2 regions of the Nocardia sp. NPDC051463 genome follow, and region 1 is predicted to be linked to the other one. Evidence: riboswitches for the same ligand, from Rfam matches in the RefSeq annotation. Region 1 holds a riboswitch; the other holds the start of a gene.

The links. A riboswitch is a leader RNA that binds a small molecule or an ion and turns the genes downstream of it on or off. The one in region 1 is predicted to bind thiamine pyrophosphate.
Region 2: another riboswitch for thiamine pyrophosphate. It lies ahead of AB0M74_RS00555 (cytosine permease); the one in region 1 lies ahead of thiC (phosphomethylpyrimidine synthase ThiC).

What each region holds. Positions count from the first base shown of each region.
Region 1 covers NZ_JBFBAB010000023.1:8,321-11,707, forward strand. Annotated here, with positions in the region: gene AB0M74_RS25520 (NAD-dependent epimerase/dehydratase family protein) at 1-177, opposite strand, end outside; gene thiC (phosphomethylpyrimidine synthase ThiC) at 277-1,905, opposite strand; TPP riboswitch at 1,897-2,021, opposite strand; gene AB0M74_RS25530 (hypothetical protein) at 2,355-3,209, shown strand; gene AB0M74_RS25535 (hypothetical protein) at 3,346-3,387, shown strand, end outside.
Region 2 covers NZ_JBFBAB010000001.1:117,829-121,215, forward strand. Annotated here, with positions in the region: gene AB0M74_RS00550 (hypothetical protein) at 1-226, shown strand, start outside; gene AB0M74_RS00555 (cytosine permease) at 256-1,626, opposite strand; TPP riboswitch at 1,621-1,737, opposite strand; gene AB0M74_RS00560 (hypothetical protein) at 2,287-3,387, shown strand, end outside.

The DNA of each region.
Region 1 (3,387 bases):
CACCGCCGCACGCAGCGAGCGCGGGTCCAGGAGATCGGCGCACCGAACCGGCACGCCGTCGGGCACCCGTGAACGATCGTTGTGGATAAGTCCGACAACGTCATATCCGCTTTCGCGCAATACGTCCGCGACGGCAGCGCCGAGGTAGCCGTTCGCTCCTGTCACCAGAACCCGCACGGCTGACCTCCCTCGGCCGGTGACTGGCGGCCCTCGGTCACAGGTCCCGCTGTGGCCTGCCGGGTCCGCAGTCGGACCCGGCAGACGAGGCGGAGGCGGCTAGGAGACGACCGGCAAGTAGACCTTGCCGCCCGCATCGGCGAACTCTGCGGACTTCTCCGCCATGCCCGCCTCCAATGCCGCGGCTTCGTCGAGCCCCTGACGCGCCGCGTACTCCCTGACATCTGCCGAGATCCGCATGGAGCAGAACTTCGGCCCACACATCGAGCAGAAGTGCGCGGTCTTGGCAGGTTCGGCGGGCAGGGTTTCGTCGTGGTACTCGCGGGCGGTATCGGGGTCCAGCGAGAGGGCGAACTGGTCGCGCCAGCGGAATTCGAAACGGGCCTTGGACAATTCGTTGTCCCGGTCCTGGGCGTGCGGGTGGCCCTTGGCGAGATCGGCGGCGTGGGCGGCGATCTTGTAGGTGATCACGCCGACCTTGACGTCGTCACGGTTGGGCAGACCGAGGTGCTCCTTGGGGGTCACGTAGCAGAGCATCGCGGTGCCCGCCTGCGCGATGATCGCGGCGCCGATGGCCGAGGTGATGTGGTCATAGGCAGGCGCGATATCGGTGGCGAGCGGGCCGAGGGTGTAGAACGGCGCCTCCTCGCACAGCTCCTCTTCGAGCTTCACGTTCTCCACGATCTTGTGCATCGGCACATGGCCCGGGCCCTCGATCATCACCTGCACGCCATAGGATTTCGCGATCTTCGTCAGTTCGCCGAGGGTGCGCAGCTCGGCGAACTGGGCCTCGTCATTCGCGTCGGCGATGGAGCCGGGCCGCAGACCGTCGCCGAGGGAGAAGGTGACGTCGTAGCGCGCCAGGATCTCGCAGAGCTCGGCAAAGTTGGTGTACAGGAATGATTCCTGGTGGTGAGCCAGACACCAGGCGGCCATGATGGAACCGCCACGCGAGACAATGCCGGTGACTCGCTTGGCGGTCAGCGGCACATAACGCAGCAGCACGCCCGCGTGCACGGTCATGTAGTCGACGCCCTGCTCGCACTGCTCGATCACGGTGTCGCGGTAGATCTCCCAGGTGAGCGCGGTCGGGTCGCCGTTCACCTTTTCCAGCGCCTGGTAGATCGGGACGGTACCGACCGGGACCGGGGAATTGCGTAGGATCCACTCGCGGGTCTCGTGGATGTTCTTGCCTGTGGACAGATCCATGATGGTGTCGGCGCCCCAGCGGGTGGCCCACACCATCTTCTCGACTTCCTCCGCGATGGAAGAGGACACGGCCGAGTTGCCGATATTCGCGTTGATCTTCACCAGGAACTTCTTGCCGATGATCGTCGGCTCCAGTTCCGGGTGCTGGTGGTTGGCCGGGATTACCGCGCGGCCCGCGGCCACCTCGTCGCGCACCAGTTCGGGCGCCACGCCCTCGCGGGCCGCGATGAATCGCATTTCCGGGGTGACGATGCCCTGGCGCGCCCACGCGAGCTGGGTGGGCGGACCGGCGACGTCCGGCTTGGTCCAGCCGTCGCGCAACTTCGGTAGACCGGCCTCGACGTCGATGGTGGCCGCGTCATCGGTATACGGGCCCGAGGTGTCGTAGACGTCGAAATGTTCGCCGTTGGTCAGGTTGATGCGACGCACCGGAATGCGCAGGTCGTCGACCTCGTGGTAATGCTTGACGCTGCCCTCGATCGGACCTGTTGTCACGGTCTCGACAGGTGTTGTCGTCATAGAATTCCTCCCTACGCCGGCATTATCCGGTCAGGTTCATACGGTCGACAGCCCTGACGCCCGAATGGGCTAGCTGTCCTCTCAGCCCGCTGGTGCGAGCCCCCGTTGGCGATGTGAATTTTTCCCCGGCCGACCATACACCCCGATGTCCGGCGTGCTGATCGGACGAACCTCCAAACATCCCGTCGTCGACGCTGGACGACTCGCGAATTCCCGGGCGGCCGCAGCCGACACCCGTGGATCTCCGCACCGATGGCGGGCCGGAGTGAGCGTGCGCCCGGCACGCCGCGACGCCTTCCCGGAGGCGGGAAGGCTTGTCGCGGAGATTATTTAGCCTGAGTCCGTGGCGGTAATGAAAGGTCGGGCCGGTGCTATCGAGGCTTGATAGCCACCAAGTCGGGTGAGCGGGAGACGCGTGTGGTCTGCAAGGGTATCTCGGGGTTGCGGCGGTGAGTGGAGGCGGCCCTGCCCGTGAATTCAAGGGAATCGTCGAGCGCCTGACGGGCGGCCTCCTGCGTGGCACGAAGTCACTGCATGATAAATCGGACGGCCTGACAAGCGAAGCGGCGGACACACGCAAAGCGCTCGCGGTCCAGAACATTCACATTGCCGATGAACTGCGAGCCGACCGCGACGCTCCTTCGATGTATGCGACACGGCTGGAGCAGGATGCGCCGACCAGTCGAACATATCTGACGAGTATTTACGGTGACCGGTTCCATACGAATGATTCGGAACCGGCCCGGAAATATGCCGACTCATTGACCCTGGTTCCGGAGCAAATGCACCTTCTCGTGGCGGCGCATATGAACGGCAGAAAATCGGGTGGGATATGGCTCGGAGACACCGCTGTTACGGAATTCGGGCACCCAACGATCAAGTTCAAAGGCACGCCCGAAGGATGGCATGAAGGTCAAACATGGAGTGATGTCCCGGCTGTGTACAGCCACATGGATAGGGCTCTCTTGGTAGGCAAAACCGATCAACGATTCAAGGAAGAAGCCGCGCTGCACGAATTTGGTCATGCCGTCGATCATGCACTCGGCAGCCCGAGTCATAAGAGGGGATTCAGCAGAATTTACGCCCAGGTCATGCCGATCATCGATGCATTGGATCCGGACGGAGCCAGATATTTTGGTCCGAGCAACCCTGGCGGCAAAGACGAACTATTCGCCTCGGGGTTGGCCTGGTTCTACCACAACCCGGATGCTGCGGAATTTTCCAACTCATCCGACGTCGCCAGGCATTTGAAGAATTATTTCCGGGATATGCATGCGCACGCCGGGATTTCGCTCCCGCCGTAGCAGCCAGAGGTAGCTCGAGTTGCCCGCTGAGATGCGGGCGCGGCCAGGAAGCCGAGGTGCCGACTGCGCAGTGCCGTCGGCCAGGTGATCATCGGTCGTACCCCCGGGCCATCGTGGCACAGGTAGATTCGCCAGCGTGAAATTCACCCTGGAAGTGGACCTGGATGCCCTGCCCGAC
Region 2 (3,387 bases), on a different contig from region 1:
TGTCAAAGCGTTCGACGACCCCGGCAGCTATCGCTTCGCCTTCGCCATCGACGGGCCGCTCGGGCACGGTGAAGGGACCCTCGACGGCGTCGAAGTTCTCGACCAACCCGGACCACCCCTGCCGCTGAGCTGGACCATCGGTACCCTCCCGCTGCTGGGTCTGATCGCGTTTCTTGCGGTGGCCTGGCGTCGCACCCGACCGGACCGCCAACCCTTGATCGTCTAGAACCTGACCATGCGCGAATCGCGGTGCTGTCAGGCCGATTTCCGAGCGGTCGCGACCCGCCCGACAATCCAGGCCACCAGCACCGCGGCCAGGAACGACAACAGTGACGCGCTCATCCACGGCTGTTTGGTGAAGTGCAGCCTCTCCTGGATGTTCACCCAGAAGTCCGTCCAGACGCCCGCGTCACCCGGGTTGATGAGCTGATACACCGACAAGCCCACCAGCCAGGCGACGATCATCCCCCAGCGCGACGGTGCATCCGGTGCGGTATTCCAGTTCCCCTTCGCGCGCAGGAAGAAGTCGGCGACGAGCACACCGAGCAGCGGGACGAACACCGAACCGATCAACCCGAGGAAACCGAAGTAGTTCTCCATCTTCAGCTGCAGCGCCAGCACCGTGATCAGCGCGCCGAGCCCGATCGACAGCACCCGACGGTCGATGCGCGGCGTGAGGTTCTGGATAGACACCGCCGTGGAGTACACATTGGCGAAGGACTGATCGGCCTCTCGCAATACGAAAACGAAGAAGAACACCGCACCGAGACTCACCTGCAGGAACGGCGTGTACTGGCCGCCATCACCGGTCGCGAGGGCCAGCGCGAACAAGCCGAGGATGTAGGCGACGATCTGGGTGATCGCATACGCCCCGCTTGCCGCGCCGAAGGCGGCGCCGGTGCTGCGGGAATGGCGGGTGTAGTCGGCCGCGACCGGCACCCATGAGATCGACACGGCCAACGCCGCATCGGTGGCGATCCAGAACAAACTCCAGTCGACACCGAACGGCCCAGCACCCTTGGGGCCGGGATTGGTGGTCAGGTCGGGCAGACCCTTGTGCAGGAACTGGATGTAGAACCAGATCAGAGCGATCACGACACCGACGGTCACGAACCGGCGCAGCATCCGGACCGAGCCGAGCGGCCAGATCGTCAGCACCGTCGTCAGCACACCGGCCACCACCACATACAGCCAGTGCGGACCGCCGTCGAACAGCTCTTCGGCGGCATTGCCGATGACGATCAACTCGAAGGTCCCCCAGCCGATGAGCTGAGCGATATTGAGCACCGTCGGCAGGTAACTGAGCTTCGCGCCGAACAGGCCACGCAGCAACACCATCGCGGGCTTGCCGGTCTGTGCCCCCGGCACCGCGGCCAGCCCGAGCATCACACCACCGAGGACCGTGCCCACGATCATCGCGAGGATGCCGGCGGCGATCGAGATCTGCGGCGCGTACTCGGTGTTCGGAGCCAGCACGGTATACGCGCCGGTGAATGCGACGAGGCTGACGCCGAGATTGGCCCAGAAGGCGCTCTGGTCCCAGAACGACAGCACCTTCGGTGCGGGCTCCTCGAGGGTCAGCGGCGCCTCGTGCCGTTCGGTTTCATCCAGGATCGGTGCGGACATGCCGGAGCACTACTCCCTACGCCGGCATTACCCGGACAGGTTCATGCGGTCGGCGAAACATCGGGTCCGCCCTCTCAGCCCGGCCGTGCCCGAGCTCCCGCGGTGGGGTCTTTATTCGGGCGAATAGTACACGCGACGAACCGTGTCACATAGCTTTCGGTCTTCGATCGAATCCAACGACTGGGCGTAAGCACCCACGGCCCGGTGTTCGACCACCAACCTGTCGGAAATCCGAAAGATGTGCACCTGCGCCCAGGCCACCGGTCTTCCCTCGATGAGACGACCGTGCCACCGCCGGAACCCATGGCCGATGTGCCGACGGCGGAGGGTGCACCACACACCATGACGCGGTTCTCGCTCGACATCACCTCGTGCAATTCCGCGCTGCGGTCTGCAAAACTCGTATCGCACCACTGAGTGACGACGTCGTCCAGCCCACGGCCACGGACGTTGCGGTAGAAGTCCGGTGCGAACAAATGCGAACGAACTCGGCACGGCGCGGCGCCGTGCAAGGTGTAATCGAGCCGATCGGTGGCCGATGCACGAGCCGTCGAAGGACGACACAGTTCGAGTGTTCACCGTGCCGCGCAGGCCGTCGCGGGATGCAGCGAATGCTGTTGTGCAGGCGGTGAACTTCGCCGAGGAGAGGCGGGCGCAGTTTTGATCGGAACCACACGTCGCGCGGTCGCCGTGCTCGGCGCGATCGCGATGCTGGCTGGGTCGGCGGCATGCGCGGCCGAAGACAAACCGTCCGCAGACAGCCCCGCGATCTCGACACCCGCCGCGCAGACGACCCGCGGCGAGATCGTCTCGGAAACACCGGTCGCCCAGATGTCGGCAGCCGACACCAGCACGTACCTGAACTCCTCGGTCCGCAACGGTGTCGACGCCTATCGCGTCGTGTACCGGACCATCGACACCAGCGGCCGGCCGACGACCGCAAGTGGCCTGGTCGTGCTGCCGCGCACCGACTCCCGCAGGCTGCGCGTGGTCAGCTACGCGCACGGCACGCTGTCGCTCAAGAGCGATGCACCGTCGGTGAACGGGGCCACCCGCCCGGACCGGGCACGCACGATCATGTTCGCCGCGGCAGGCTATGCGGCGGTCGCGCCGGACTATTTGGGACTCGGCGAAGGCCCGGGGTTCCATCCCTACACCCACGCACCGACAGAAGTCAGCGCCTCGGTCGACTTGTTGCGCGCGGCCCGGACGGTAGCAGCCCGCGCGCAACGCGAACTAGACCAGGACATCCTGGTCACCGGATTCTCTCAAGGCGGCCAGGCGGCGACGGCGCTGGGCAAGGCCCTGCACACCGGCCAGGTCCCCGACTTCGGACTCGCGGCGCTGGCCCCGGTGAGCGGACCCTACGACCTGCAGAACGTGCAGACGCCCGCAGCACTGGACGGCCGGGCCAGGCCCGCGAGCGCGGTCTTCTATTTCGCATACTGGCTCACCTCGATGAACCGCATCCACCATCTCTACAACAGCCCCACCGAAGCATTCCAGGAGCCGTATGCCGCCGAAGTAGAGGCGCTCTTCGACGGCAACCACACCGAAATCGCTATCGGCGCCGCGCTGCTCACCGCGCCACAACAACTGTTGACGCCCAAGTTCATCGCCTGGTCACGCAACCCCACCGGAGTCGCACGCGACGCCGTCGCCGACACCGACGGCACCTGCGACTGGACACCGCGCGTCCCGGTCCACCTCTATGCCGCATCCGGCGATCGCGACGTCCCTTACGCCAATTCCGAGCACTGC